DNA from 3 places in the Undibacterium sp. Di24W genome. Region 1 is predicted to be linked to each of the others. Evidence: predicted binding sites of a transcription regulator. Region 1 holds the regulator's gene; each other region holds the start of a gene.
The links. Region 1 encodes sigma-54, which starts transcription at its own class of promoters, with help from an activator protein. Its sites were predicted from a motif close to TGGCANGNAANCTGCTTT; they were not measured.
Positions count from the first base shown of each region.

Region 1 (10,826 bases):
ACATGTTTTTTAGTGGTCATCGTTCTGGCGGCAATCTGCGTCAATGCGAGCGATTGCATCATCCATTCACTCGAAGACAATTTCAGTACTATCCAATCGGATTTCGCCAAAATGAATGGCGAAATCAACATAGACAAAACCATTGATGCTAGGATTAGTTGCAGTAATAAGGGATCAATCAAATTTAAACCGCCGGCCTGATTTAAAAGTACAAAGCCGAACTCACCCGCCTGCGCTAAACCTAAACCCGTACGCAAAGCTACACTGGTTGGGCATTTAAACAAACGTGCCAAAGCGAAGATTAAACCGAATTTGAGTAAGACCGGGCCGATCAAGAGTATCAAGATGAGCCAACCGTACTCCACAATCAGCCCCAGATTCAAAAGCATGCCGACGGTGATAAAAAAAAGTCCTAATAAAACATCACGAAAAGATTTAATATCTTCTTCAACCTGATGTTTGTATTCCGTCTCTGAAATCAGCATGCCTGCGACGAAAGCGCCTAGCGCTAGGGACAAGCCTGCTTTCTCCGTTAACCACGCCGCGCCTAGCGTGAACAACAACAGGTTCAACATAAACAATTCTTGCGAGCGGCGTCGCACTACGATAGCAAACCACTCACGCACAACTTTTTGACCGACAAAGAACAAAAGAAAAAGTACCACTATCGCTTTACCTCCCGCCACGGCCAAACTCATAGGCAGGTTTTCAGAATTGGAAGCCAACGCTGGAACCAAAATTAATAAGGGAACGACGGCCAAATCCTGGAACAACAGCACGCTAATAATTTGACGTCCATGCGGGCTTTCCAACTCCAATCTTTCTGTAAGCATTTTTGAAACGATTGCCGTTGAAGACATGGATAAGGCGCCACCAATGGCAAATGCGGCTTCCCAAGTCATATCAAAATATTGCGGCAAAATGATAGCTGCGCCCATACAAAGCGCCATCGCCAGAACAATCGTAAAAATAACCTGCGCCATACCCAATCCGAATACAGCGCGACGCATAGAAACAAGTTTGGCCAATGAAAACTCAAGGCCGATAGAGAACATCAAAAACACGACACCAAATTCAGCAAGCAAATGGGTAGTGGAGCTATCCTGCGCCCATCCCATCGCATGCGGCCCAATCACAATGCCGACAGCCAGATAACCTAACATGGGTGGCAAATTCAACATGCGCAAAGCGACCACGCCAAGTACAGCGCTGCTGAGCAAAAGTAAAGTGGTATCGAGAGCATTCATGTGTACTATTATTACTGATTATGCGTGCTCATAGGAATGGAGAATTCAAGTAAGTTTAGAAAAATGACAGCGAGACCACATTTGACGTAGGTGGCACTCAAAAATGAAAGCGAAAAAAAACGCAGAGTGTCACCACTCTGCGTTCAATCAAGCAAATTTCAGGAAAATTATTTCAAGAAAATATCGCGGTAAGCCGCATACATCGCACCAATCAAAACAGGACCAAGTACCAACCAACCCAGTCCCAAAGGAATCGTAGCAATAATCGCAAATACGATGTACAACACAAAAAACACTAAAAACGCGACCCAGTTTTTTAAGCTGGCTTTCAGACTCGTCATCAAGGCGTCAATTGGCGCAATATTGTGAAATACCACTAGAGCAGGTGCGAACCAGATCGCCATCGCCATCGGAATTGAAATAATCATTGCGACTACAACAAAGCCTAATACCGCAGTTATACCCAAGCCCATCATGGCACCTGCACCGCCTGTTAAAGCGCCGGTTGCCATTGCACCACCAAATAACAAAGCGGCGAAGATACCAGCAACCACAGTAATTAATACAATAGCGATCATCCAAAACAAACCTAATAATGCCAACGGACCAAACTTATCTTTAAATCCAGCAAATAAGAAATCAAACGTTACTATTCGACCTTCTTTTTGCGCTTGGCACGCGAGCATTAAGCCGCCAAAAAACACTGGCATTAATACATTCGATGCCAAACTACCCAGAACAGGTACAAATGCCAACACCATCATAATCAAAAACAGTACCACCAGCATGCCGATCCAGACACCAGCATTGGCTTTAAATTGATCGAAGCCATAGCCATACCATGCTGTCGCCCGTCCCGCATCAATCGAATTCCCTTCCTGAACAAATTGAGCGCCATCGGAGGCGGCTTGGGACTCTATGACTTGTGACGCTGGATCAGAGGAACTACCGTTCGGATCTACTGAATAGGGATTCATAGTATGACTTTCACAAAATAAACAAATAAAAAATACGCAAAAATGAATACGAAAAATCGTATTCGCAAAAGTATCCTTGATTACATTTTAATTTACAAGCTTGGCAATTCTTTCTGTAACAACAAAAGCAAATTCAAGCATTTACCCAACACATTTTTGAAGAATTGTTTGATTTGGAGTGAATCATTTTAACTCTGGCAGAGTTCTTGCTTGTTCGTATTTGGTTTATACTCTGAATATGAGCACACTAATTACTCCATCCCCAACTCCTTTCTCTAGCGCATCTGACGCGACTTCGGAGCAAACCACGAGCCATGCGTTGCAATTAGCATGCGAGACGCTACAAATTGAAGCAGATGCCATCTTAAATCTCAAACAACGATTGGCAGGCAGCGACGCCCACAGTTTTTGTGCCGCGCTGTCCATGCTTTTGCATTGCCATGGTCGAGTTGTCGTGTCTGGAATAGGTAAATCGGGCCATATCGCGCGAAAAATTGCGGCGACATTTGCTTCAACTGGAAGCCCATCGTTCTTTGTCCATCCCGCTGAAGCGGCACATGGTGATCTTGGGATGGTGACGGCACAAGATGTTTTTATTGCGATTTCTTATTCTGGCGAAGCGGGCGAACTCATTGCGATCCTGCCGATTCTAAAGCGACTTGGCGTCAAGCTGATCGCATTTACAGGCAATCCTGAGTCCACCTTAGCCAAATTGGCAGATATCCATTTAAGTGTGCACGTAGAAAAAGAAGCCTGCCCGCTCAACCTCGCGCCGACCGCCAGCACAACGGTCACTTTGGCTTTGGGTGATGCCTTGGCGGTGGCGGTATTAGATGCGCGAGGTTTTAAGGAAGAAGATTTTGCGCGTTCCCATCCAGGTGGTGCCTTAGGTCGGCGTTTACTCACGCATGTCAGAGACATTATGCGAACGGGTGCAGCCATTCCACAAGTCACACCGGATACCAAACTTACCAGTGCCCTGCTGGAAATTACGCAAAAAGGCATGGCAATGACTGCGATCGTCGATAAGGACAATCGAATTGTTGGCGTATTTACTGACGGTGATCTGCGCCGCATGATGGAAAAGCAAAGTAACTTCTCTGACCTTATTATTGCTGACGTGATGGCAAAGAATCCACGCACCGTGCGCCCAGAACAATTAGCGGTCGAAGCAGTAGAAGTGATGGAGACGCATCGTATTAATCAATTGCTGGTAGCGGACGCAGAAGGCAAATTGGTAGGTGCCTTACATATCCACGACCTGACTCGCGCCAAGGTGATTTAATGAGTGAAATCACCTTCTCCACAGCACAAAACAAAGCTGCACAACTACGCTTGATGATATTTGATGTTGACGGGATTCTGACCGATGGTAGTTTGCATTTTGGCCCCGAGGGCGAGATGATGAAGACCTTCAATGTATTGGATGGTCAAGGCATTAAATTGTTACAACAAGCAGGTATTGCAACGGCGATTATCAGTGCCCGGAAATCCGCCATTGTCGCTAAGCGCGCAGCGGATCTGGGGATTAGCCATGTAATGCAAGGCATACATGATAAGAAATCGGCGTTTCTAACACTGACGCAAGATTTAGGTATCACTCACGCACATTGCGGCTTTATTGGTGACGATGTGATTGATCTACCTATACTATTGCGCGTGGGCTTTGCTGCCAGCGTTCCAAATGGACATCAAGAGGTGCGGACTCGGGTTGACTACATCACTCAGGCAAGCGGCGGACGTGGCGCTGCACGCGAAGTATGTGATTTTATTCTGAAAGCGCAAAACAAATATGAAGCTGCATTAGCTCCCTTTTTGGATGTGAACAATGACGGCTGATCGTATCCGCGTTTGGCTAGGAGTAGCTCTGCTTGGTCTATTGATGCTAGGTAGCTTTTGGGCCTATGAGGTCATGCGTCGAAATAGTGAAGAGCGCGCAAACGGCTCAAAGGTGCGTAGCGAGCCGGACTACTTTGTAGAAGATTTTAATTTTGTGCGCTTATCACAATCAGGTAATACGAATTATCGCGTCACAGGTGAGAAACTCACACACTTTCCGCAAGAAGATGAATTCGAAATTCTGCATCCACGAATTGTAAGTATTGATGAAGAGAAGACGCCTATGCTAATTCGTGCAGATCGTGCCATCGTAAAACAGAAAGTCAAAGAATCCGCTAACGCGAAACCAGAAGATCAAATTCACATGATTAACAATGTGGTCATTGAAAGAGCAAAAAGCGCGCGAACTGCCGCGATCATCATGGAAACAAGTTCTTTAATTCTTTACCCCGATAGCGAGAAAATGAAAACAGATGCACGGGTCAAAATGACGACATTAAGAGCAACGATTAGTGCCTATGGCATGGAAGCGAACAACGCCGACCAGAAAGTGCGTTTCTTGAAGAACGTACATATTGAAATTGACAATAAGATTGAAAACAGGATTGAAAATAAGGTAGTGAACAAGGTGGGGAAATAACGGGGCTTTAAAAAAAGCCGCACACTTAGTTACTATGAAATCAATGGCAAAGGATCAAAAAATGCATTTTGCAATCAACTCCACCACACGTTTTTTAACGCTTGCTGGTGGCGCACTATTACTCACGACTACACTGGCTCAGCTCGCTCATGCTGAAAAAGCAGATAGCCAAAAAAAGACCTTAATAAACGCAGAGCATACGGTCTACGACGGTAAAACTGGTACCAAAACATTGGCGGGTAATGTCGAGCTGACACGCGGTACTTTGTTGATCAAAGCAGAAAATGCCGTAGAAACCGAAACAGCAGATGGTGGCATGGTGATCTTAACTGGCAGGCCAGGTAGCCAAGTGTTTTTCCGTCAGAAGCGCGATGGTGGTAGCGACTTGTGGATAGAAGGTTCAGCGGATCGCGTTGAGTATGACAAGAAGACTGAAGTTGTTAAGTTTATTGCGAAAGCCAATGTCCGCTACTTAAGCCAACAAAAAATGACACAAGAACAGAATGGCGAATTCTTGTCTTACGATAGCATTAACGACGTATTTACTGCAACTAACTCTACTTCAGGCAAACGCATCCCTGGTGGTGGTCGTGTGACTATTACTTCCGAACCTAAGCAAGCAAAAACAGAAGTTAAACAAGAAAAATGACTACCAGTACTCTCGTAATTCAAGGCCTGCAAAAACGCTATGGCATGCGCCAGGTAGTTCGTGACGTCTCGCTTCAAGTCAAAAGTGGTGAAGTCGTCGGATTGTTAGGACCGAACGGTGCTGGCAAGACAACGTCCTTCTATATGATCGTTGGCTTGGTGCCATCCGATGCAGGCAAAATTGATATCGACGGCACCGACATTTCTCATTTGCCTATCCATCAAAGAGCACGTTTGGGTCTATCTTATTTGCCGCAAGAAGCATCGGTATTTCGTAAGCTTTCGGTAGAAGATAATGTACGCGCAGTGCTAGAGCTGCAACATGACAAGGATGGCAAAGCGCTTTCCAAAAAAGAAATTGAACAGCGATTAAATACGCTATTGGAAGAGCTGCAAATTGATGGCTTGCGAGAAAGCCCAGCACGCGCTTTATCCGGAGGTGAACGACGCCGCGTAGAAATCGCACGCGCCCTCGCCACCAATCCACGTTTTGTATTACTGGATGAACCCTTCGCGGGCGTAGACCCTATTGCTGTGATTGAGATTCAACGAATCGTTCGCTTTTTAAAAGAACGCGATATCGGCGTATTGATCACGGATCACAATGTACGTGAAACCTTGGGTATTTGTGATCACGCCTACATCATCAATCAAGGCTCGGTATTGGCGAGTGGACGCCCTGACGAAATCATCACCAATGAGACGGTACGTCGAGTCTACTTGGGTGAACATTTCCGCATGTAAGCGATTGGCATAACCATGAAGCAGAGCTTACAGCTACGCACCTCGCAACATTTGGCATTGACGCCGCAATTGCAGCAATCAATACGTTTGCTGCAATTGTCCACCTTGGAATTACATCAAGAGCTAGAAGTGTTGTTGACGGAAAATCCCTTACTGGAACGCGTCGACGATGCACTGGACAATGCAGTTCGTTTACTGGCGGATGGCTGCATCAACAATGCAAGCCAGCAAAGCGAAAGCGAATTTCAAAATACAGAAAAAGCACCCGACAACGGCAGCAGCACGGAAGCCGTCCCAGAACAAGTCGCCGACTGTGAAGCAGCAACCGCCAACAATGACGACTGGAGCTTCGATGATGCACCTGGCAGCGGCTCTAAATCCAACAACGACGAGGAAGATGGTCGCCCGCAATTAGAGGCCGCACAAACCACCTTAAGAGAACATTTGTTAGAACAAATGCGTCTGAACATCAGAGAGCCACGTGACCGAGCACTGATCGAATTAATCATCGATGCCATCGACGAGAATGGTTATTTGTGCGAGAGCCTGGATGAAATCTATGAAAGCCTTCCTATTGACCTTTGCGTCGAGTTAGAGGAATTACGGTTTGCCTTAACCATGCTGCAAAGCTTCGAACCCGAAGGCGTAGGTGCACGCAATACCGCTGAATGTTTAGCACTGCAAATCAAGCGTTTCCCTAAGATACCCTTTGTGACGCGTCGTTTAGCACTGCAAATCGTCGAGCAATATTTGCCCTTGTTTGCCCAACGCGACTTCACCAAGTTACGCAAATTCCTACAGTGTGATGACGAAGATTTACGTGAAGCACAAGTTGTCATCCGTCAATGTAATCCCAAGCCTGGCTTAGCATTTGCGATTGCAAAATCTGACTACGTGGTACCTGACGTTGTAGTCAAGAAAATTGGCGACGAGTGGCAAGTGATGCTGAACCGCGATGTGATGCCTCGCCTGCGCATCAACCAAATGTATGCAGGCTTAATGAAACAGCAACGCGGTGATCCTTGCCTGAATCCGCAGCTACAAGAAGCGCGCTGGCTTATCAAAAATATGCGGCAACGTTTTGACACTATTTTGCGCGTCGCGCAAGCCATAGTGGAAAGGCAATATAATTTTTTCACGCATGGTGCTGTCGCAATGAGACCCCTTGTTTTGCGCGAAATAGCTGATACACTGGGATTACACGAGAGCACTATTTCGCGTGTAACAACTCAAAAATTTATGCTGACACCGCACGGCATGTTTGAGTTGAAATATTTTTTCGGTAGTCACGTCGCAACGGAAACCGGTGGTGAAGCATCTTCCACAGCGATACGGGCTCTGATCAAACAATTAATAGGAGAAGAAGACCAGAAAAAACCCCTCTCGGATAGCAAGATCGCCGACATATTGGGAGAACAAGGCATGGTCATCGCGCGCCGTACTGTTGCAAAGTACCGTGAGGCTCTGAAAATTCCCCCTGTCGGTCTAAGGAAATCTTTATAAACCAGTTCTTGAAATATTGTTTTCTATCGTTATATATGATTTAGCTCAAAACAAATTTCTGCCAATGAGCGATCGTAATGACTGGCAACTTAGAAGCAAATAAAACAATATCACCATAGGAGCGTAGTATGAATCTCACCATCAGTGGACACCACGTCGAAGTTACTCCTGCAATTCGTGAATATGTACAAAGCAAGCTAGAGCGGGTAAGACGACACTTCGATCAAGTCATTGATATCGCCGTCATCCTGACGGTTGATAAGCTCCGGGAAAAGGACAAACGCCACAAAGCTGACATTAATTTACACCTTAGCGGTAAAGATATACATGTAGAAAGTCTGGCGCACGATTTGTATGCTGCCATCGACACCTTAATTGACAAACTCGATCGTCAGGTCATCAAACACAAGGATAAAATTCAAGACCATCAACATGATGCGATCAAACATATTCCTGACCCTGCCTCTACACAATTAGATTAATTTAGAATACTGAATCATCAATTCGATGATCCCTAGGACGCTTTTTAGCGTCCTTTTTTATGTCCATTGAAACGTGAAGAAAAACTATTACAGTTACATTGCAAGCCATTTTTTCCATCTATGTCTGATGCCCTAAGGTAGAATTCTCATATGACAATTTTCGACAGATAAAAATGAGCTCCCACGTCCTGACAGAAATCCACAATCATGTTGGCATCATCACTTTAGATCGCCCCAAAGCACTAAATTCCTTGTCCTTAGAAATGGTTCGTGGACTAACCGCCACTTTACGCGCTTGGCATAACGACCCCGAAATTCATGCTGTATTCATTCACAGTAGTAGCGAGAAAGCTTTTTGTGCTGGTGGCGATATTCGTTTCTTCTACGATGTTGGCACATTAACGCCTAAGGGTGACAGCGCACTACTCGAAGATTTTTTCACCGAAGAATATGCACTGAATCATTTAATTCATTTCTATCCAAAACCCTATATCGCTTTGATGAACGGCGTAGTCATGGGCGGTGGCATGGGTATCGCACAATCAGGTACAGCCAGTCGTTTGCGCATCGTCACTGAACGTACCAAAATGGCGATGCCAGAGGTAAATATTGGATTATTTCCCGACGTGGGCGGCGGTTACTTTCTCAATCAAACGCCGGGAGAGATTGGTACGTATTTAGGACTCACTGGGGAAATAATTCAGGCTGCCGATGCGATCTATGCCAATTTAGCCGATGTCTATATTCCGACCGTACAAATTCCAGCTTTAATGGATTTAATTAAGCACAACACAGAAGCAGATTTACGTGTTGCGATTCGTCGTTTCTCCGCGCAATTTGAGCATGAAATAGCGCATGCTCAATGTCAACTTGCAAATGATCGAACGAAGATCGACCAACATTTCACTGGTAATAATTTACACAATATTTGCGCCACACTTGCCAGCGACGAAACAGAATTTGCAGAAAAAACACTGGCTATTATGAACAAACGTTCACCGCTATTGATGGCGGTTACTTTAGAACAATTACGACGCTGCAAATCAAAGTCCGTTGCTGATTGCTTGCGTCTAGAACGCACTATGGTACGTCATTGTTTCAAACATGGTGAGGTACTGGAGGGTGTGCGAGCCTTGGTGGTAGACAAAGACAATTCGCCATTATGGTCGCCACCAACTATTGCCGAAGTTAAGCAAGAAATGATCGCCCAATTTTTTGTCGAAGTATGGCCAAGCTACGCCCATCCATTGGCGCATTTGCCGTAAAAGAGTACCAATTTTTCGACGAAAAAAAGCCGAAAGATGTACGAACATCTTTCGGCTTTTTTAAATGCTTGACAAATTATTTCAGCAAGCCAAATACTTTACCAATAATCTTACTGCCAGCAGCCAAAGGATCTTGGCGTATCGCTTTTTCTTCTTCCGCTATCATCGTATAGAGTGCATCAACCGCACGGTTGCTGACATAGGATTCTACGGTCGCTTCTTTCTCTGGCACCGCACCTAATTTTTGAGCTTTGCCCATAACGGCATTGTACTTGGTCGACAATCCTACTTTATCGGTCACATTTTTAACCAAAGGTAAAAATTTAGCACTTAAAGACACCGAGGTTTTTTCACGGAAAAAATTCGTTACCGACGTATCACCACCACTCAAAATATTTTTTGCATCGGTGACCGACATGCTCTTTACTGCATCCATCAACAAGGGTTTTGCCATAGGAACGGCAGATTCCGCTGCACGATTCATGGCAACGACTAGTTCATCTAGCTGCTTACTTTGTCCACTTAACTTCAACAAAGGACGAGCTTTTTCTAGCATTGATGGAAGCGGGATTTTTACTTTGTCGTTCCCTAAAAAACCATCAGCGACGCCGAGCTTTTGTAGGGCTGCATTCGCACCCGTTTCCAATGCGGCCTTTAAACCAGCATTCGCATCTTGGTTGCTAAGCTTACTCAAATCTGCAGCTTGTGCTTGTAAAGTTACGCACGCCACGACGATCACGCTCGCACTATGTTTTATCCACGTTTTCATTTTATGTCCTTACAATTAATCAACTTGTATCTTTAAGTACTAACAAGAATTCTCACGTTATATAGTCGAAAACCTAGCGTCAAACTTCTTCTATCAAAAATAAACGTTTATGTTCACGAATCGCAAAACGATCCGTCATTCCCGCGATATAGTCGGCTATGCGACGCGCTTGCAGAAACGTTGTTTGCTCATTATCTGACGAGACTTGTACACGATAATCAGGCGGCACTAAATTAGTCTGAGCCATCATCACTTCAAACAATTCCCGTACTGTATTTTTGGCTTTATGACTCATACGATTCACCAAATAATGCCGATATAGGTGCTCGTATAAAAACTGTTTCAGCGACTTGGCGTCTTGATAGGTAGCATCTGAAAACGCCATCATGGCGGGCAGTGCACGCACATCATCAATAGACTTCGGTGTTGCCTCACGAATACGTCGTAGTGCGGTTTGGGTTAGGTCACTAATCAACATATTGATCATGCGTCGTATCGTCTCTGAAATAGCACGCCGACCGCCTATACCAGGATATGTATCATCAACTTCACGACGAAAACGGGCGTAGCAATCGACTTCCATCAACTGCACTTCAGTCAGCAAACCAGAGCGCAGGCCATCATCAATATCGTGATTATTGTAGGCAATCTCGTCTGCCAGATTGGTGAGCTGTGCTTCAAGGCTCGGTTGCGTCTTATTAATGAAGCGTTG
Region 1 covers NZ_JBMPOP010000013.1:15,454-26,279, forward strand. Annotated here, with positions in the region: gene ACO0KZ_RS20045 (monovalent cation:proton antiporter-2 (CPA2) family protein) at 1-1,247, opposite strand, end outside; gene ACO0KZ_RS20050 (BPSS1780 family membrane protein) at 1,415-2,224, opposite strand; gene ACO0KZ_RS20055 (KpsF/GutQ family sugar-phosphate isomerase) at 2,463-3,509, shown strand; gene ACO0KZ_RS20060 (KdsC family phosphatase) at 3,509-4,063, shown strand; gene lptC (LPS export ABC transporter periplasmic protein LptC) at 4,053-4,703, shown strand; gene lptA (lipopolysaccharide transport periplasmic protein LptA) at 4,765-5,352, shown strand; gene lptB (LPS export ABC transporter ATP-binding protein) at 5,349-6,095, shown strand; gene ACO0KZ_RS20080 (RNA polymerase factor sigma-54) at 6,111-7,598, shown strand; gene hpf (ribosome hibernation-promoting factor, HPF/YfiA family) at 7,727-8,080, shown strand; gene ACO0KZ_RS20090 (enoyl-CoA hydratase/isomerase family protein) at 8,254-9,345, shown strand; gene ACO0KZ_RS20095 (DUF4197 domain-containing protein) at 9,422-10,114, opposite strand; gene ACO0KZ_RS20100 (deoxyguanosinetriphosphate triphosphohydrolase) at 10,194-10,826, opposite strand, start outside.

Region 2 (10,826 bases), on a different contig from region 1:
AGATCCCGTGATGATTGCGGTGCAGATTGCACAAAGCTGGCAAACCATCGTCAGTCGTAATGTTAATCCATTAGAGCCGGCAGTGCTGTCATTGACGCAAATTCATTCTGGCAGTGCAACCAACGTAATTCCCGATGATGCTAGTTTAATTGGCACGGTTCGTACTTTTAGTACCGAGGTATTAGATTTAATCGAAAGTCGAATGGAGAAAATCGCACGATCGACCGCGGCGGCCTTTGATGCTGAAGTCGATTTCATTTTTAAACGCAATTATCCCCCTTTGATCAATCACGAAAAAGAAACCCAATTCGTGACTCAAGTATTATGCGACTTGGTTGGATCCGAAAAGCTTGATCAGCGAGTGGAGCCGACCATGGGGGCCGAAGATTTTGCCTTTATGCTGCAGCAAAAACCCGGATGCTATGTATTTATCGGTAACGGCGAAGGCGCGCATCGCAATTCGGGGCATGGTTTAGGGCCCTGCAATTTACATAACCCTAGTTATGATTTTAATGACGATTTATTGCCAATTGGCGCTAGTTATTGGGTGCGATTGGTAGAGGCGTATTTACCAGTTTGATCTTCTATCTGACATAAAAAAATCCCACATGCGAATGTGGGATTTTTGCTTTGTGCTACAAAGAATGTGTTTTATTTAAAACTCATCCCAGTCGTTATCGGCCGATTCTTTCTTTGCGCCAGCGGGACTGGCTGTAATTCTGGCTTGTACAGGGCGCCCACCTCCAGTCATAGGCCGCGTAACAGCACCAGCCCTGACGACGTTAGATTTGCCGTTGACGCTACTTAATTTGAATACGTCTAATGCTTTGGTGAGCAAATCAGCCTGTTCCTCTAGAGATTCCGCAGCCGCTGCCGCTTCTTCAACCAAAGCCGCATTTTGTTGGGTCATTTCATCCATCTGATTGATTGCAGAGCCAATTTCTTGGATGCCGGTACTTTGTTCTTGGCTAGCTGCAGTGATCTCAGCCATGATGTCGCTGACCCTGCGCACTGATGCCACGATTTCACCCATAGTTTGTCCCGCTTGATCAACTAGGACAGAACCCGTACGTACTTTATCAACAGAATCACCAATCAAGGTCTTAATCTCTTTGGCCGCCGCCGCACTGCGTTGCGCCAAGCTGCGAACTTCCGAAGCAACCACGGCAAAACCGCGTCCTTGTTCACCGGCGCGTGCTGCCTCAACCGCAGCATTGAGCGCCAAAATATTGGTTTGAAATGCGATGCCATCAATTACGCTAATGATGTCGACAATCTTCTTAGAAGATTGATTGATGTCATCCATAGTAGTAACGACTTGACTGACCACCTCACCACCTTTTACCGCGACTTCAGACGCGGTTTCGACCATCTTGTTGGCTTGACGGGCGTTGTCGGCATTTTGTTTGACTGTCTCCGTCATTGTTTCCATCGAGCTGGAGGTTTCTTCTAGGCTGCTCGCTTGTGATTCAGTGCGTGAGGACAAATCAGAATTGCCACTGGCGATTTCAGCACTTGCAACTTTGATAGTCTCAGCCGAAGTTTTAATTTCCGAGACCATGTTTTGCAGCCGTGTCTGCATTTCACTTAATGCTGCTAACAAGCTGGTCGTGTCGCCACTCTCAACTTCAATTTGCATAGTCAAATTGCCAGATGCCACAGCCGATGCTATTTCTTGTGCATACTCAGGCTCACCACCCAGTTGTTGCCAGATTGTGCGAATAATAAAGTAGGACACGACAACCAACACTAGCATCACGATCAAACCCGCTGCAATGACCGTCCATAAGACGCGGCGCACGTTGTCGCTAGAATTATCTACGCCCGTTGAGAATTGCTTTTGCGCTGATTCGACTGTCTTTTTTAAATCATCTTCAAGTACTTTTAAGGATGTCTGCATTTGCCCAATCGCCGTTTGCGGATCGCCCTGCTCTACACCTAGCATAATTTTTGCAACACTTATGGCGGGACTAAAGTAGGCATCAAATTCCTTAGCGAGCCTATCGCCTAAGGCCTGTTGACCTGGTACGCTGCTTAAGCTTTTGAATTTCTCGCGGACTTTCTTGGCACGCTCATTGACAGCCTCTATGCCTTTTTTATCGTCTTCGCCTACCGCCTGTTTTAAGGCGTCGACAATACCTTGTACATCGGCCTGAATATTCTTGGATCGGTCTAAGACTGGATAATCAATGTCTTCTGTTGTCTTGATCGATTTCATCGCAGTAGTAGAAAAATAGACACTAGCGGCGATACCAACACCAAAAATGACAGTGGCGATGATGGGCAATGCCCAAATTCTGCGTTTGATGCTCATCAAAAAACCTCGACTTATGTTGTAAAAAATTGCGGGAGACAGAGTTGTCTACCAGCCTTAGCCCTACACGTGGTCACAATTACTTTGAAACATCATATGAACTGCATCGCAGCCACACTTCAATTATCAATTATAGTACTTTGGTTTGATGGACGAATTCAACAAATCCGTTCTTTTGCGTTTTAACAGCTTGTTAAAACTAGGCACTAAATCTAAGCTCAAAACAACAGATATTCAGCATTAGCGATGTATCGCCGATCTTTGAAACAAGATGCGATTGGCGGACACAAATAATGCAATGCACTTACTGCTGAGTAATAGTGTAAGCCAAACTTTTGAAAATTGCGAAAGTCTTATTGCTGTAAATTAAGGTTCACGCAACGCTCGGCGATACTGTATCGCTTCTGCCACATGGTTCTGTTGAATTTCGTTTGTATTCGCCAAATCGGCGATCGTGCGCGCCACTTTCAGGACCCGGTGGTAAGCACGTGCAGACCAGTTCAGTTTGAGCATGGCATTGCGTAACAATTGCCCGGCTGCGGCATCGGTTTCACAAAGTTGATCGATTTCTTTGGTACTAAGTAGATTATTCGCTTTGTTTTGCCGAGCGATTTGCCGCTCGAACGCGCGCTCTACTCGCTCTTGGATCGCTTGACTTGTCTCACCGTCACTTTGGCGTAATAGATCTGCGTGCGGCAAGGCTGGAACTTGGATCTGCATATCGATGCGATCTAGCAAAGGGCCGGAAATTTTGCCCTGATAACGGCTCACTGCATCGGGCGTGCAGCGGCATTTGTTATTGAAGTGACCCAGATAGCCACAGGGGCAGGGATTCATGGCGGAGATTAATTGAAAACGAGCTGGAAAGTCGGCTTGTTTTGCCGCCCGTGAAATATGGATATGGCCAGATTCCAAAGGTTCACGCAATACCTCCAAGACCTTACGATCGAACTCCGGTAATTCATCGAGAAACAACACGCCATGATGTGCCAGTGAAATTTCGCCGGGGCGTGGCGTACTGCCACCACCGACCAGTGCGACCGCGGAAGCAGTATGGTGCGGCGACCGGTACGGACGCTGCTTCCATCTACTCAAAGAAAAGCCACTACTGAGTGATTGTACTGCGGCGGATTCTAATGCTTGCTGCTCCGTCATGCCAGGCAAGATTCCAGGAAAGCGGCTTGCCAACATGGATTTTCCAGTTCCAGGAGGCCCCATAAGTAACACGCTGTGGTTACCGGCTGCAGCAACTTCCAGAGCACGTTTAACTTGCAGTTGCCCCTTTACGTCGCTGAAGTCTGGATAGCGCGGTGCTTCGCTTTGAATCTGACTACGATGGGTACTGATCTTTGATTCTGGATCGACACCAGCGAAGTGGGCGCACACCTGTAACAATGATTCGGCCGGATAAATCCGGGCATCGCTGACCAAGGCCGCCTCATTGGCATTGGCTTTTGGCAACATAAATGCCCGTGCATTGTTTGATGAATTATTGGTACTTCTGCAAATCGCATAAGTCATTGCCAGGGCGCCGCGTATGGGTCTTAATTCGCCCGATAGCGATAGTTCTCCGGCGAATTCATACTGATCGAGTGTATCAGCAGGAATCTGTCCTGAGGCGGCGAGTATGCCTAAAGCAATGGGTAAATCGAAGCGACCAGATTCTTTAGGCAAATCGGCGGGTGCCAGATTAACAGTGATTTTTTGCGCTGGAAAATCAAACCTGGCATTTTGAAGTGCAGCGCGAACCCGGTCTTTGGACTCTTTTACTTCAGTTTCGGGCAAACCAACGATGGCGAATGCTGGTAAGCCGTTAGCTAGGTGGACTTCTACTGTGACTTCGGGTGCTTCCATGCCATTTAAGGCGCGACTTTTTAAAACTGCCAATGCCATATCGTAGGCCCAGATTTGAATGATTACGGCTTACCTAATTGAGTTTCCAATTCAGCAATACGTACTTCCAGCGCTTCTAGTTTGGCGCGTGTTTTTGCCAATACCTGTGTTTGAATATCAAATTCTTCGCGGGTCACCAAATCGAGTTTGGCAAAACCTTGACTCATGATTGCTTTAACATTTTTTTCGATATCTTTGGCGGGAGAACTATCGAGCACTTGCTGTACTTTATTTTGCATATCGTTAAAAAATTGATTCGGTTCCATGGTTTTTCCTGATCTAAAAAATAATTGTTGAAGCGCTTTGTTGCAAAAAAGTGCGGACAAATATCTCACATCTAGTTCAAAAGCGCCCTCGCGGTGCATTATAAAGTCCACGAAAATAAAGAATGCGCCATTTCGGTGCAATTTTTACGACGATAGACATAAAATTAACATAAATGAAAATAATATGTGTACTTTTTTTGAAAATTTTATGATGTCGTTCATGCGGAGAAACCTAAGCTGCAAGTACTTTCATAGGAGGTATACCAGCCAGCTCACCATACCACTGTTCTAACAAGCCTGCTAATCAACAGGCTATATTGCGCGTTGCAACAAAGCTGGCACGAGTTCTGCTAGTACCTTTTATAAAAATGCTGATTTTAATTATGTGCGGAACAGCCATGCATTTATCTAGTTCAAGTAAAGCAGTCTAAATCAAACTTCTACCAATGGGGATACAACATGAAAACGATTTTAATGTGTGCCGTAGTAACGAGTGTTATTGCCAGCAGTTTCGTCAGTGAACGCGCCATGGCACAAGAAGCCAAGCCAGAACATGAGGTAAGTTTCAATCTAGGTGGCGTTAGCGATTATCGCTATCGTGGTATTTCTCAATCGCGTTTGAAACCAGCACTGCAAGGTGGTGCCGATTATGTCAACAACACGAACGGCTTGTATGCGGGCACCTGGTTATCAACGATTAAGTGGACTAAGGATGCGGGTGGCAGTGGCGAAGTCGAGATGGATCTGTACGCAGGAAAACGCGGTGAAATCACGTCAGATGTTACTTATGACGTCGGTGTCTTGTCCTATGTTTATCCGAGTAATGGTTTGAAAAAAGTGGCAGGTTTTGTCGATGCGAACACGACAGAAATCTACGGCCAAATTGGTAGTGGACCTTTTTATGCAAAGTACTCGCATTCGGTAACGAATTTATTCGGCTTTGTAAAAAGTAAAAATAGTGGCTATTTAGATTTGGGTGCCAATCTTGAGATGAGCGAGGGCTACACCTTGAATCTGCACTATGGTCGTCAAACCGTTAAAAATAATACTGCTTCCTCGTACAACGATTGGAAAGTGGGCGTCAGCAAAGAATTGGTTGGCGTGAATTTCAGCTTAGCAGTCATCGGTACCAGCGCTGACGAAAAGCTGTATTACACACCTGCAGGCAAATTTACTGGCAAAACCAGCTTGGTACTGTCTGCCGTAAAAACATTTTAATTCTGCCACATTGAATTAATGCCCAAATCAAACCAACAGATGTTTTGTTCAATACATCATTGAGACCATCATGAAACTGATTACTGCCATTATTAAACCCTTTAAGTTGGATGAAGTACGCGAGGCGCTTTCAGAAATCGGCGTGCAAGGAATTACTGTTACTGAAGTCAAAGGCTTTGGCCGTCAAAAAGGCCATACCGAGTTGTACCGTGGCGCCGAATATGTTGTCGATTTTCTGCCTAAGACCAAAATCGAAGCGGCGGTTGAAGACAATATCGTTGAGCGCGCTTTAGAAGCGATCGAAAATGCTGCCCGTACCGGAAAAATTGGTGACGGTAAGATTTTCGTCTACTCGCTAGAGCAGGTGGTACGTATTCGTACCGGCGAAACAGGAAATGAAGCGCTGTAATAACGCATATACGAAGCCTCATATTTGACTAAATTCGACAACATCGAGCCAACGAGACCTAACATGAATAAACTATTTAAAATACTCGCAGCGACCGCGTGTGCGCTAGCGATAGGGCAAAGCAGTTTAGCCTTTGCCGAAGAGCAAACCGCAGCGCCAGCTAGTGCAGTTACTGCTGTGAGTGCATCAGCTTCTGCAGCTGCTTCCTTAGCCTCAGTTCCAACAGCTGGCGAAGCGGCTAGTGCACCAACCGCCAGTGCCACTATGGCTTCTGCTCCTGCCGCAGTTGCCCCAGACGCAGTTCCCGCAACCGCAGCACCTGCGCCTACACCGAATAAGGGTGATACAGCATGGATGTTAGTAGCGACGCTGTTAGTAATCATGATGGCCATTCCTGGACTGGCATTGTTTTACGGCGGTCTAGTTCGTTCCAAAAACATGTTATCGATTTTGCTGCAAGTCTTTATGATCTTCGCAGTGATCATTGTCCTATGGTGTGTTTATGGATATTCCTTAGCCTTCACCGAGGGTGGTCGTTTCATCGGGAAATTTGATCGCGTTCTGCTAGGGGGTATTTTTGATCCAATAAAGGCTAGCTTTACGACCGCTGCGACCTTCAGCAAAGGCGTGGTAATCCCTGAGTTTGTGTTTGCTGCTTTCCAAGCGACTTTTGCTGCGATTACTTGCGGTCTCATTATTGGTGCATTTGCAGAACGTGCCAAGTTCAAAGCGGTGTTGGCTTTCATCGTCATCTGGTTCACTTTTAGCTACTTGCCGATCGCGCATATGGTTTGGTTCTGGACAGGTCCTGATGCAATTACCGACGCGGCAAGTTTGGCCACTGAAACAGCCAAAGCCGGTTTCCTGTTCCAAATGGGTGCACTTGATTTCGCTGGGGGTACTGTGGTGCATATCAATGCAGCGGTGGCAGGCTTGGTGGGTGCTTTTATGATTGGTAAACGCGTTGGTTACGGTAAAGAAGCGATGGCACCGCATTCATTGACGATGACCATGATAGGCGCGTCTCTCTTGTGGGTGGGCTGGTTTGGTTTCAATGCTGGTTCTGCTTATGAAGCGAACGACACTGCAGCTTTAGCTTTCATCAACACTTTGTTGGCGACGGCAGCAGCAACCCTTTCTTGGGTTTTCGGTGAGTGGATTACGAAAGGCAAGCCATCCATGTTGGGCGGCGCTTCCGGTGCAGTAGCAGGTTTGGTGGCGATCACTCCAGCATGCGGTTATGTTGGTCCATCTGGCGCCTTAGCTATTGGCTTATTAGCGGGTATCGTCTGCCTGTGGGGTGTGAACGGTCTGAAACGCTTGATTGGCGCAGATGATTCACTCGACGTCTTTGGCGTGCATGGCGTAGGTGGTATTTTGGGTGCATTGCTGACCGGTGTATTTGCTTCACCCGCTTTGGGTGGCGTTGGTATCTTCGATTATGTCACCAACAAGTTATCCGCGGATCCTTACTCTATCGTCGCGCAAGTAACAACTCAAGCAACTGCAGTGGGTGTAACGATCTTGTGGTCCGGTGTGGTGTCGATTATTGCCTATAAGTTGGTTGATATCGTGATCGGATTGCGTGTTCCAGAAGATGAAGAGCGCGAAGGCTTGGATATCACTAGTCATGGTGAATCAGCTTATCATTCTTAATGAAATGAATGCCTGACGACTTGGTCGGATGGCATAGATCAAAAAAAACAATGTAATGATTTCTTGGTGGGACTTTCACGCCTCTCAGTTACTTGAGAGGCGTTTTTTTTATCGACAATCTGGATAAAAAAATACTTGTCCGAAAATGGCTAGAAGCCTGGTCTGCTTTCACGTATAACGTCACCTGATGTCCTTTAACGGCGATACATACAGACGCAGCACTATGACAAGCAAAACAATTGAACTACCGGATTCTTCCTCTCCCGACTTCTATCGGGCACTTGCGGCAAAAGATGCGCGTTTTGATGGCGTTTTTTTTGCGGGCATCACGACTACAGGCATTTATTGTCGCCCTATTTGTCGGGTTAAAACACCGCGCGCTAGTTCTTGTGTTTTTTTTGGCTCACAAGCGGCTGCTGAGGCGGCAGGTTTTCGCCCTTGTCTGCGTTGTCGTCCCGAGTTGGCGCCCTACGACCTGCAACAAAACCTAGCACATGCGATTTGGCAAAAAATAGCTGCTGGCGAGATGAATGAGCATGGCGTTGAACAACTGGCGCTGACGGTAGGTCTATCCTCGCGTCAATTACGTAGGGTGATACTGCAGGAGTTTGGTGTCAGTCCAATTGAGTTGGCTCAAACGCAGCGCCTGTTATTCGCCAAAAAATTATTGCAAGAAACAAATTTGGGTATGACCGAGCTCGCTTTTGCAGCGGGTTTTGGAAGTGTGCGTCGATTTAATGCTTTGTTTGAAGCACGCTATAAAATGACGCCGGCATCAATTCGTCGTTCGCATTCGCAAGCTGAGTCGGGTATTTCTTTACGTTTGGCGTACCGGCCACCTTATGCTTGGGATGCCCTGTTGAATTATTTGCGTGGACGTGCCATGTCCGCACTTGAACATGTGGATAGCACAAACGCCAGTTATCAGCGTAGCATACAACTAGAAGGAAAAAGCGGTTGGATTCGTATTCAAAATGCACCAGACAAGCATCAATTGGTGCTGCATGTTGCGCCTACTTTAAGTACGGTGCTAATGCCTTTGCTGGCAAGAATACGCCAGCAATTTGATGTGGAAGCCAATCCTGTTTTAATCGCAAATCACTTGCAAACGGATCCTTTGTTGGCAGCACAATTGCAGCGCACTCCGGGCTTGCGTGTCCCTGGAAGTTTTGCACCATTTGAATTGGCAATACGAGCGATTCTTGGTCAGCAAGTTAGCGTGGCTGGTGCAACGACCGTAGCCGGGCGATTAGTGCAAAGATTTGGCGAGCCAGTTCAGACTCCTTGGCCTGAGGTAAGTCATCATTTTCCTTCTCCAGATCGGCTAGCCGCGCTAGATATAGAAACGATCGCCAGTATAGGGATACCAAAGACACGCGCTGCAACCATACAGTCTTTTGCTGCCTTTAGTGCGGCGGGTGGCTTGGAGCAAACACCCGGAATTAGTCTGGAGCAAGTGATAAAGCGTTTGGTGGCTTTGCCAGGTATCGGCGATTGGACTGCACAATACATAGCAATGCGAGCATTGCGCTTTCCGAATGCTTTCCCTTCTGGTGATTTGGGTTTGCAAAAAGCAGCGACTGACTTACATGAGACGCGTTGCAGTGCTCGTACCCTAGAACAGCGATCCTTGGCTTGGTCACCTTGGCGCAGTTATGCGGCATTGTTGTTGTGGGAATCGTTGGCTGCGAAAGAGTAATTCCTTCCTTAAGCCTCTATTCTTTTGCTTAGTATTATTGACGGTTCTTAATGTAGCTCTAAAACACGATGAAAAAATATTTGATTTTCTCTTCCCCCGTAGGTGATTTGCGTCTGCTCGCTAGTCCCATAGGTTTAGTTGGTGTCTATTTCCCCGCGCATAAACATTTGGAATGGGATCCTGCATGGCAGCATGCACCGCAAGAAGCGGTGTTGCTGAGGGCAGCGGAGCAATTACAGGAATATTTTGCGGGAAAACGCAGGGATTTTGATGTGCCACTTGACTGTGCCCACGGTACGAATTTTCAACAAGAAGTCTGGCGAGCATTGCAAACTATTCCTTATGGCGAGACCTGCAGTTATTCTGCACTTGCACAAAAGATCGCCCGTCCTAAAGCCATTCGTGCGCTGGGCGCTGCCAATGGCCGTAATCCCCTTTCGATAATTGTTCCCTGTCATAGAGTGATTGCCGCCAATGGTGAGTTACAAGGCTATGCTGGTGGCTTGGAGAATAAGCGCTACTTACTTGACTTTGAAAGATTGCAGCAGGCCAAGTTAAATGCTTGAAATACAAGGAAAAATTGACGTAAAGAAAGCAAAAAAGCAAGCTTTAAAGTTTTTTTGATGCAATGCACAAAAAAAGCTTGACGCTTAAAAAATAGTCAGTAGAATGCGAATTGTTGCGGTGCACCATGTTAAGTGTTTTTGGAGTCACTGCCATTTTTGATTCAAACTACATCGTCAACTTACCGGAGAATTCCATGTACACAACACCAGAACAATTTATCGCTGCTACTAAGACTAACTTGGAAGCACAATTTGCAGCAATCACAGCATTGAACCAAAAAGCATTTGAAGGTTTGGAACAGTTCGTATCTTTGAACGTGAATGCTGCTAAAGCGACTTTCGAAGAAGGTACTGCAGCAACTCAACAATTGTTGAATGCAAAAGACGCACAAGAATTGATCGCTTTGGCATCTGCTCAAGCTAAACCAAATGCAGAAAAAGCATTGGCATATGGCCGTCATTTGGCAACTATCACTTCAGCAACACAACAAGAATTCACAAAAGCAGTGGAATCTCATATCGCTGAAACAAATGCAAAAGTAGTTTCTTTGATCGACGAAGTCACAAAAAATGCACCAGCTGGTTCCGAGCAAGCTGTGACTGCATTGAAATCTGTAGTTGGTAACATCAACGCAGGTTACGAGCAATTGTCTAAAACAACCAAGCAAGCTGTTGCAACTTTGGAAGACAACTTGGCGAATGCAACTAAGCAATTCACACAAGCTGCAGAAAAAGCAACGACAACTGCAAAAAAGAAGTAATTTAGCCGATCAGCCCTTGGCCAAGCCAAGCGCTAAACGACTAC
Region 2 covers NZ_JBMPOP010000002.1:331,401-342,226, reverse strand. Annotated here, with positions in the region: gene ACO0KZ_RS04980 (M20 aminoacylase family protein) at 1-580, shown strand, start outside; gene ACO0KZ_RS04975 (methyl-accepting chemotaxis protein) at 656-2,314, opposite strand; gene ACO0KZ_RS04970 (YifB family Mg chelatase-like AAA ATPase) at 2,681-4,207, opposite strand; gene ACO0KZ_RS04965 (accessory factor UbiK family protein) at 4,231-4,473, opposite strand; gene ACO0KZ_RS04960 (TorF family putative porin) at 4,933-5,691, shown strand; gene ACO0KZ_RS04955 (P-II family nitrogen regulator) at 5,762-6,100, shown strand; gene ACO0KZ_RS04950 (ammonium transporter) at 6,164-7,756, shown strand; gene ACO0KZ_RS04945 (AlkA N-terminal domain-containing protein) at 7,980-9,455, shown strand; gene ACO0KZ_RS04940 (methylated-DNA--[protein]-cysteine S-methyltransferase) at 9,524-10,021, shown strand; gene ACO0KZ_RS04935 (phasin family protein) at 10,216-10,782, shown strand.
Region 2: a site for sigma-54 is predicted at 4,810-4,827, ahead of ACO0KZ_RS04960 (TorF family putative porin). Genes of this name have one in related genera too.

Region 3 (10,826 bases), on a different contig from region 1:
AAAGTGATCGCTTTGGATGCTAAGTTCAACTTCGACGCGAACTCATTGTTCCGTCAACCAGAAATCGTGGCTTATCGCGATTTGGATGAAGAAGATCCAGCTGAAATCGAAGCGTCGAAATTTGATCTCGCATACATCTCTCTTGACGGTAACATTGGTTGCTTGGTGAATGGTGCTGGTTTGGCGATGGCAACCATGGATACGATCAAATTGTTTGGTGGCGAACCAGCAAACTTCTTGGACGTAGGCGGTGGCGCGACTGCAGAAAAAGTGACCGAAGCCTTCAAGATCATGTTGAAGAATCCAGGTTTGAAAGCAATCTTGGTCAACATTTTTGGAGGCATTATGCGCTGCGACGTGATCGCAGAAGGCGTTATTACTGCATCCAAAGCTGTGTCCTTGCAAGTACCTCTGGTGGTACGCATGAAAGGTACAAACGAAGAAATCGGCAAGCAAATGTTGGCTGACTCAGGTTTGCCTATCATCGCTGCAGACACGATGGAAGAAGCGGCGCAGAAGGTTGTTGCCGCTGCTGCCGGTCAAGCTTAATTTTCGCAAGGAATCACTATGTCCATCCTGATTAATAAAGACACTAAAGTCATCACCCAAGGTATCACTGGCAAAACTGGCCAGTTCCATACACGTATGTGCCGCGATTACGCGAACGGTCAAAACTGTTTCGTTGCTGGCGTCAACCCTAAGAAAGCGGGCGAAGATTTCGAAGGCATTCCAATTTTCGCGAATGTCTCTGAAGCTAAAGCAGCAACAGGTGCAACGGTTTCTGTGATCTACGTTCCACCAGCGGGTGCAGCAGCTGCGATCTGGGAAGCGGTTGAAGCGGATCTAGATTTGGCGATCTGTATCACCGAAGGTATTCCTGTTCGTGACATGATGATGTTGAAAGACCGCATGGCAAAAGCTGGTAGCAAAACAAAATTGCTTGGCCCTAACTGCCCAGGTTTGATCACACCAGACGAAATCAAGATCGGTATTATGCCTGGTCACATTCATCGTAAAGGTCGTATTGGCGTGGTTTCCCGCTCTGGTACATTGACTTACGAAGCGGTTGGTCAATTGACTGCACTCGGCTTAGGTCAATCTTCTGCGGTTGGTATTGGAGGCGATCCAATCAATGGCTTGAAACATATCGACGTGATGAAGATGTTCAACGATGATCCAGACACTGACGCTGTGATTATGATCGGTGAAATCGGTGGTCCAGATGAAGCGAATGCTTCTTACTGGGTACGCGATAACATGAAGAAACCAGTAGTTGGTTTCATCGCTGGTGTGACTGCGCCTCCAGGCAAACGTATGGGCCACGCTGGTGCCTTGATTTCTGGTGGTGCCGATACTGCGCAAGCCAAATTGGATATCATGGAAGAATGCGGTATCAAAGCAACTAAAAACCCGTCAGAAATGGCGCGTTTGTTGAAAGCGATGCTGTAATTTTTTAAATGATTTGTAATAAATTAAAGAGGGAGCTTCGGCTCCTTTTTTAATTCCCGCGTGCTAGAGGTGAAGTGTGTTTATGTTGCCGTTGCGCTATTGAAACATAATTTTCTTATTGGAACGTCAAAATTTCCAGCAATAATGTTAAGCTAAAGTAGTTTCTGAAATTTTGCTTGTGGCACATATTAGTGTTTCACCAAAATGTCGGGCTCCTAGTTTTTTGTTGATTGATTTTTCGATTGTTTCTGATCGACACTACAAGAAGTTCTTTATCCATGTTTGTACAAACAGTTTTGGAATTTGCCAGTCATACCGATATAGGATTGGTGCGTAGTCACAATGAAGATGCTATCGAGATCAATGCAGAGATCGGTTTAGCGATCTTGGCTGACGGTATGGGCGGTTATAACGCGGGAGAAGTGGCTAGCAAATTGAGTGTCGACCTAGTACGCGAACAAATACTACAAAAACAAGCCGCAAGTTGGATGCCTAGATTGCCTTGGCAAACTTCAACCCCCGCTAAATGGATAAGTGAGGCCATCACATTCGCGAATCAGGAAGTGATAGAGCAGGCAAACAAGAACCCTGATAATTTTGGAATGGGTACGACTATCGTTGTTGCTCTTAGTTATTTCGATCGTTTGTTAATTGGACATGTAGGTGATTCACGCGCTTATCGTTTTCGAGATAACTTCATCGAACAAATCACACGCGACCATTCAGTTTTGCAAGCTCAAATAGATGCGGGTTTAATTTCCATTGCCGACGCACATCTTTCGCCAATTAAGAACCTAATCACACGCGCTGTCGGTTCTCATGAGGAAATCGATGTAGAAGTCCATGAGCATCAGATGAAAGAGGGCGATATTTATCTGCTTTGTTCAGATGGCTTGTCTGATATGTTGGATCAAATTCATATTCAAAGTGTGCTACGTGAGCAAGCGAATGATTTAGATACCTGCTGTAAAACTTTAGTTTATCTGGCGAATCGTCAAGGCGGGTCAGATAATATTTCTGTTGTTTTAATACGAGTCAAAGAATTGCACGAAAGACGCTTTATGGAGTATATTTTTGCTAGCTAAAAGACAATAAGAATAAATGTGAATTTTCCATGTGATACGGTTAATAGTCGAAAATTTGAAGAGCTGCTTCATACAATAGCTGTTTTTTATAAAATTCGAATCTCCTTGAAAAATATTTGGTTTTGGTGGGATTGATATGGCGAAAGTTGTGGTGATGTTTAATGGGCAAGCTCAAAAAGAGCAGGGCATAGATCGCGCGCGTTTGAACATTGGCCGCAGGCCAGGAAATGATCTAGTGCTTGATCACTTGGCAGTGAGTGGTCGTCATGCAGCCATCGATACGACCTCAGAAGGGTCTTTTGTTTTGGACTTGGGAAGTACCAACGGGACGTCGGTGAATGGCCAGCCCATCAAGAAGCATCTTTTGCAAAACGGCGATGTCATCGAGCTCGGTAAGTATCAACTAAAATTTGTTGTCGAGAATGACGATGATCAAATTTCTACAGATGAAACTTTAAAAATAGGCAAAATCAAGGTATTAACGGGTGCAAATGCAACTAAGGAGATGATACTTTCTAAGCCTGTGACTCTCTTGGGTAGTCCAGGGATTTTAGTTGTGTCGATTACTCGTGAGGGGAACCGCTTCAAAATCGCATTTGTTGAAGGTAAGGTATTTCCAAAAATCAATTCTGAGACAATTGATGCTCGCCCTCGCTTATTAGTAGATGGTGACGAAATTGATTTGTCAGGTACAAAAATGTCATTTTGCATTTATTGAAAAACATTTCCTATCTGATTTCTGTTGATTCCAAGCGTGCGAATGCCTAACACGCTTGCCGGGTTGGCATCCTCTAAGACACCTAAAGGACTGTTTGTTCGAATTACCCGGGTGTTAAATGACTGTGGTAGTGGTTCAGATAATTTACCAAGGTAAGTGCGACTACTAACTATATTGGTTTGAGCGTCTCTTCAGAAAGTGTGCTTACTTGTCTAAGTGCAGCAAGCTTGTCAAACGGGATCGCATTGGCCTTAATATAAGTCTCTTACTATCCATCTTCATCAGATGCGTACATGACATAGTTGATGACCACAGCCGTTGACGTCGTTTGAGATGCGGCACTTGGGCTTAACGTGCTGCTTGTTGCGCATAAATCGCCATTCGCTGAATTCCACAAATATTTTAAGGCTATTAATTGAGAGGATATCGTGTTTCCCCATAGGAACACGGTTCAGCTTAATTCAAAAAACCTATTATTCAAAGTCGTTTGAATTGAAACATGGCACGCTAATTGCGTGCTGGAGTTGAGTGATCACCGAATGATAAATTTTGGCGTCAACAAGATTTCATTTCAAAATAGGGCTAAAAATGAAAACAATTAAGATGTTTCAAAAGGCGCAGCAAGGTTTTACCTTGATTGAGTTGATGATTGTTGTAGCAATTATTGGTATTTTGGCAGCTGTTGCAATTCCTCAATATGCTAATTACACCTCACGTTCACGTGCGGCATCATCCTTGTCAGAATTAGCGCCATATCGGACAGCCGTTGGCTTGTGTGCGCAAGAAAAAGGTTCATTGGCGGGGTGTGGCAGCGGGGCTGGTGGTGTTCCAACGGCTGCTACATCAACTAGTAATACCGCTCTTGCTATTGCTGCGGGCGTCATTACTTTTACAAGTGCTGCGACTGATACTGCGGGTGTCGCATTAACTGGCGCTTATACGCCAACTGCACCAGCTACTTCTGATGCGCGTATGCCTTGGTCTATGACTGGTACAATTTGCAACATTACACGCGGTCTTAAAGGCACTGCAGGTTGCCCATAAATTGTCATTTGCGCAAAAAATTTTGGTTTCTATTCTGCTAAACGATTGAATGGCGTGGTCTCTAGGTAAACACGTTGTTAGGTTAATTCAAAAAATTGACTATTTGAATCTGTTTGAATTGAAGTGTGGTAGGGTGGTTGCTTCGGTTTATGCTGTTATGCAAAATGATGAATTTGGTATCAATAAAACTTTACTTTAAAACAGGTATTAAAATGAAGGCAGTTCAGATGTTTCAAAAGGCGCAGCAAGGTTTTACATTGATCGAACTGATGATTGTCGTGGCGATTATTGGTATTTTGGCGGCAGTTGCTATCCCTCAGTATGGCAACTACACATCGCGCTCACGTGCAGCAACATCATTGGCAGAGTTGTCACCGTTCCGCACGGCAATTGGCTTGTGCGCGCAGGAAACTGGTGCTTTGTCTGCTTGTGGTAGTGGTACAAATGGTGTTCCAACAGCTACTACGTCGACTAGCAATACTGCTCTTGCCATCTCAGCAGCCGGCGTTATTACTTTCACGAGTGCGGCGACTTCGTCCACTGGGGTAGCATTAACTGGTGCTTATACGCCAACTGCACCCGCAACGTCTGATGCGCGTATGCCTTGGTCTATGACTGGTACAATTTGTAATGTAACACGGGGTCTTAAAGGCACGGCAGGTTGTCCATAGCGAATGATTTGCCTTCCACGATTAAGTTTATCGGGTTGACAAAAAATGGCAAATTTTATTGAAACTGACAAAAAGTGTCGGTTTTCTGTGCGATATCGGGGTAATTGTTTAATTCGAGTTGTGGCATAGTAATTGCATTGGAAGTAGTTGCAGCGATTAGGTAGTAAATATAGGTATTAAAAGCGTTCTTAACTAACTGGAGTATGAAAATGAAATCAACTAAGATGTTTCAAAAAGCGCAGCAAGGTTTTACATTGATCGAATTGATGATCGTTGTTGCGATTATTGGTATTTTGGCGGCTGTTGCAATTCCTCAATATGGTAACTATACATCACGTTCACGTGCTGCAACTTCGTTGGCAGAGTTGTCACCGTTCCGTACAGCAATTGGCTTGTGTGCGCAAGAAACAGGTGCTTTGTCTGCTTGTGGTAGTGGTACAAATGGTGTTCCAACAGCTACTACGTCGACTAGCAATACTGCTCTTGCGATCTCAGCAGCGGGCGTGATTACTTTCACTAGTGCTGCGACTGATGCTGCTGGTACAGCATTAACTGGTGCTTATACGCCAACAGCACCAGCAACTTCTGATGCGCGCATGCCTTGGACTATGACTGGTACAATTTGCAATGTGACTCGCGGCCTCAAAGGTACTGCTGGTTGCCCATAATTGTATGAGTTTTACTGGCTAGGCATTCGTGCCAAGTTGAAGTAGTATGAAAATAAGGGCGCGTGAGCGCCCTTATTTCGTTTTGTTATATCGGTAATTTTTATTTATTTTATTTTTATTTAGATAATTTATATGAAAACACGATTAAAAGCCGCGGGCATTCATTTTTTATTAAGTCTTTTGATTGTTTCTGCTGTACTCTGTTTTTTTGCGTTTGTATGGTATTCAGCACCACTATTTGTGCTGCAAGATTTACATAAAGTGGTTATAACTTTGGTTGCTGTAGATATTGTTTTGGGCCCTTTGTTAACACTGATTGTTTTTAATCCTCAAAAGAAATCAATAAAATTTGATTTACTTGTTATTGGAATCATTCAAATTTCTGCACTTTCATACGGAATCTACACCAGCTATATTTCTCGTCCCATTTACGTGGTTTTTTGCGACGGCAGATTTAATAGTGTCACCGCAAACGAATACGCCTATTTAAATTTAAAGAAAATACCGCCAGATAATCCCTACTTGAAGCTTTCGGTAACAGGTCCATTGTGGCTGGGGGCGGTTAAGCCCGATAAGCTTAGCAAAGCTGATGAAATGGATTTGGATTTTGCGACGGTTTTGGGCGATGGATTGCGAGTTATGCCTCAGTATTACGTCCCATATGAAAAAGTTAAGTCCGACGTAATAAAAGCCAGTAAGCCAGCGAGCTCACTTGATTTGTCTGAGGAAAAGCTTATTGAACGCTTAAAGACCTCGAAAAAGCTTGAAAAAGGAGAGCCAAGTCTTGAGCAAGTGCGCTCCCTTAAACGATGGTTGTTAAAATTAAATCTTCCCTTAGAAAAAATTGGTTTAGTAACCATCAAGGGGCGTGAGAATTATGCAATAATTGCCGTTGATCTTGGTACTGCCCAAGTCATTGACTCTGTATCTATAGATCCTTGGTGGTATCAGTAAAGCTTGCACTTTAAAATGAATGGATTAAGTATTTGGAAAGAACACAAATACTTAGTCCATTTTTTACGGACAAAATTTGACTGGAGAAAACTTGTATAGGTATATTCTTCAGTTCCAAATACTAAATACATAGGGAATATTATGGGTTTGAATTGGTTCAATACGTCTGAGGAAGAAGCGTTCGCACAAACGCTAGCGGATATGGTTATTGCAGGGTTCCCAGGAAACGAGCGAAAGAATGCAAAAAAGAGCTTGTTGGCACGTGCTAAATTAATTGACAATATATTTTCAAAAGCAAGTGAGTATCAAAAAGAGAAAAAACCTAATTTTTATAAGAAAGCAAAGTTAGGTAACGTCTTTAGGTGGAAGCTTTTGGAGAATGATTTTGATGCCGAATTTGTCGACGATATTACCCATCAAATTTTGGTTTCCATGAAATAGATATTCTTCTCAAGATCTTGTAAATCACCCTATTTTTTTTCAAGGCATCGCTATGTTTGGCTTACTAAAAAGAGCACTAACCTCCCACCAAAATCCACCTCAAATTAAGAGGGTACTCAATGTTGGCGGTAATTCAAAAGAGATTCCGATTCCAAGCGAGTTTGATGGTTGGGATCATGTTTTATTAGATATTGACCCAAAGGGGTATCCTGATGTGGTTTGTGACGCGCGATTATTAACCACACTTGCTCCAGACGAATATGACAGTGTTTATTGCTCACATAATTTAGAGCACTATTATGCTCATGATGTGACTAAGGTTCTAAATGGTTTTTTGCATGTGTTGAAAAGTGATGGTTTTGCGTGTATCCGCGTCCCTGACATGGCAGAAGTCATGAAGAGATTTGTCAATGAGGGCCTGGACATTGAAGATGTTCTTTATCAGTCTCCTAGTGGCCCCATTACCATTAAAGACGTGATGTATGGTTATGGAATAGAAATTGAAAGAAGTGGTAATGAGTTTTATGCGCATAAAACCGGTTTTACTGAAAAATCACTAAAGGCTGTTTTACATCGAACTGGGTTTACACACGTCTTTATTGGCACGAGTCATTTAGAAGTCACTGCATTTGCGTTTAAAAATAAACCGACGGAAGAAAACTGTGCTTTGTTAAATTTATCGTTTGATAATTCTTAATTCAAAGTCTTTTATTCACTGATACTTACTGCATTTTTATTGCTGTTACATGAGATTTGAGATTGATGGTATGAGAAATTGGTTAAAGCGGGTTTTAGCTGGTAAGAGCAATATCACAGGTTCAAATCAAGAGTCGATATCAACAAGTAGTGTCGTATCTACCGTATTGGCTGACGCAGAAAATCTCAATAAAGCTGGAGATGATTTTTTTGAAAAGGCAGACTATGTCAATGCTGAAAATTATTATCGGCAAGCCTTGTCTCTTGATCCAAATTATTTTGACGCATACATCAATTTAGGTCTGTCGCTTGACGAACAAAAACGATATCAAGAGTCAGAAGTTTGCTTTAAGGACGCCATTGTCTGTAAACCAAATTCTGCATTGGCCAGATTCAATTTAGGTGTGTCATTAAAAAATCAACGACAGTTAGTCGAGTCATCTGAGGTGTTACGTCAAGCCATAGAGATATGGCCGATTTTTTTTCAGTGCCACAATGTACTGGGGGAAGTACTTCTTGCCCAAAATAAGTTAGATGAGGCAATAAGCTCTTTTAAAGAATCAATTCGCCACGCGCCTGAATATTCGCCTGCACATAGAAATTTAGGGGAAGTTTTTATTTTGCTTGGCAAACTTGAAGAAGCTGAATCTTGTTTTGTTCATGCAATAAGCTTGATGCCCACTTATGCTGAGGCCTATTTTAGTCTGGCGTCTTTGCAATCTTCGGCTAGACGCTTTGTAGAATCTGAAAAGAACTATCGACGTGCGATCGAACTGCGTAAAGATTTTTCCCTTGCCTACTGTAATCTTGCGCATGTTTTAGTCTGCGTAAGCCGTAATCATGAAGCCAAATTACATCTGAAAAAGGCGATTGAAATCGATCCTCTCTTGGTCGCTGCATATTGCAATCTCGGCATTATCTATAATGAGGAACAAAATTTTAAGGACAGTGACGAGTGCTACCAAAAAGCATTAATGATTGATCCAAACTCGGCTCACGCGCATTCCTGTTTAGGCGTGTTATTGATGCGAAAAGGGAAATTTGAACAGGCGATCGAAAGTTATAGGCGTGGTATAGAGCTTGCCCCAGATGACTTGGTTTCATATAGTAATCTGTTAATGACGCTTTCCTTTTACGGGAAATGCACGAAAAAACAATATCAAGATGAGCTGCAATTATTTGCACAGCAAGCCTTGAAAATCGCCAAGCCATATAGTAATTGGGTGGTTGCAACGGTGGATAAATCCAAACCTAAGATGAAGATAGGGTTTGTCTCCGGAGATTTTCAAATTCATCCTGTTGGCTTTTTTTTGGAAAGCGTTATATCCCAAATTGATTTAGAAAAATTTGAGTTATATGCCTACAGTAATCGACCACATGAAGACCGTCTGACGGCCAGAATTAAGAGATCCTTTAAAAAATGGACACAGAGCGTTTACTTGACGGATGAAGCCCTCGCTCAAAAAATTCAACAAGATGGTATCCATATACTCATCGATTTAGCTGGGCATACTGCTCACAACAGGTTGCCGGTTTTTGCATGGAAGCCTGCCCCGATTCAAATCAGTTGGTTGGGGTATTTTGCCAGTACGGGCGTACCCGGAATGGATTATGTTATTTCAGACCCTGTCGCGGTTCCCCCTGAGCACCATGATCAATTTACCGAGGCGATTTGGTATGTTCCCAATACAAGACTTTGCTTTACTGCTCCTGAAAATGCAGAAAAAATAAACGTGTCGGCCTTACCAGCATTGAAGAATGGCTTTATTACCGTTGGCTGTTTTCAAGGTATGGCAAAACTTACTGATGAAGTATTGGCCTTATGGGGTAAGGTATTTCAGCAACTACCCACTGCAAAATTAAGACTACAAAATAAATACATGGCGCTTGCTAGTGCCAAGGAAGAAATGCTGGCACGACTAGCTTTAGTGGGTATTGATGCTCATAGAGTCGAGTTGGTCGGGGCGGTAGATAGAGAACAGTATTTATTAGATCACGCAAAAGTCGACATGATTTTGGATACCTTTCCTTATACCGGCGGCACTACAACCTGCGAAGCCTTATGGATGGGCGTACCGACGTTGACACTCAATGGTTCAACGATGATTTCCAGACAAGGGACGAGTATGTTGACTTGCGCGGGACTAACAGATTGGGTTGCAGAGGATGAAGATGACTATTTAAAGAAAGCGTTAGGTTTTGCAAGCGATCTTCATCATTTGAGCACTTTGCGAGGTGGATTGAGAGAGCAAGTGTTGGCATCCCCTTTATTTGATGCAAAGCTGTTTGCCCGCAATCTAGAAATTGCACTGACCGAAATGTGGTTTTCGAAAAATCGTGAATAATTTCGTATTATTCAAAAAACTTCCTGAATAGTAAATCTATGCAAAATTGGATCAAGCGTCTTTTAAGATCAAAATTGGAAAATGCATCAATTCAAAACCAAATGGGTGATGAATTTTACGAAAAACTAGACTATGCCAATGCTGAAATTCACTATCGTAAAGCACTTGCAATTAAGCCAGATTATTTCGATGCATTGATCAATTTGGGTTTGTCTCTTGACGAGCAAAAACGATACCAAGAATCAGAGGTATGTTTCAAACAAGCGATTGCTTGCAAGCCAAATTCTGCATTAGCAAGATTTAACTTGGGCATCTCGTTGAAAAATCAATATTTCTTAACGGAAGCCGAAGACATGCTGCGTCAAGCGATTGACATTTGGCCTGTTTTTTTTCAATGTCACAATGTACTAGGAGAGATACTTTTATCTCAAAACAGAGTTGATGAGGCAATTGTATGCTTTGAAGAATCCATTCGTTTATCTCCAGAATACTCGCCAGCACACAAAAATTTGGGTGACTGTTTGATGCATTCTAGAAGATTTGATGAGGCGAAATTATGTTTTCTACGTTGCATCGAACTAACGCCTCATTATGCGGAAGCATTTTTTAGGTTGGGTTTTTTATATCTTTCCATTAATGATTTGTCAAACGCTGAAGAAGTTTACAGATATGGAATAAAATTGAAATCTGATTTTGCGCCAGCGTATTGCAATCTAGGTCTCATCTTAATGAAGCTACGGAAGTATGGTGAAGTT
Region 3 covers NZ_JBMPOP010000003.1:306,258-317,083, forward strand. Annotated here, with positions in the region: gene sucC (ADP-forming succinate--CoA ligase subunit beta) at 1-549, shown strand, start outside; gene sucD (succinate--CoA ligase subunit alpha) at 568-1,449, shown strand; gene ACO0KZ_RS07610 (Stp1/IreP family PP2C-type Ser/Thr phosphatase) at 1,728-2,534, shown strand; gene ACO0KZ_RS07615 (FHA domain-containing protein) at 2,671-3,252, shown strand; gene ACO0KZ_RS07620 (pilin) at 3,841-4,296, shown strand; gene ACO0KZ_RS07625 (pilin) at 4,509-4,967, shown strand; gene ACO0KZ_RS07630 (pilin) at 5,177-5,635, shown strand; gene ACO0KZ_RS07635 (hypothetical protein) at 5,768-6,589, shown strand; gene ACO0KZ_RS07640 (hypothetical protein) at 6,731-7,030, shown strand; gene ACO0KZ_RS07645 (class I SAM-dependent methyltransferase) at 7,083-7,727, shown strand; gene ACO0KZ_RS07650 (tetratricopeptide repeat protein) at 7,798-10,071, shown strand; gene ACO0KZ_RS07655 (tetratricopeptide repeat protein) at 10,110-10,826, shown strand, end outside.
Region 3: a site for sigma-54 is predicted at 3,753-3,770, ahead of ACO0KZ_RS07620 (pilin). Genes of this name have one in related genera too.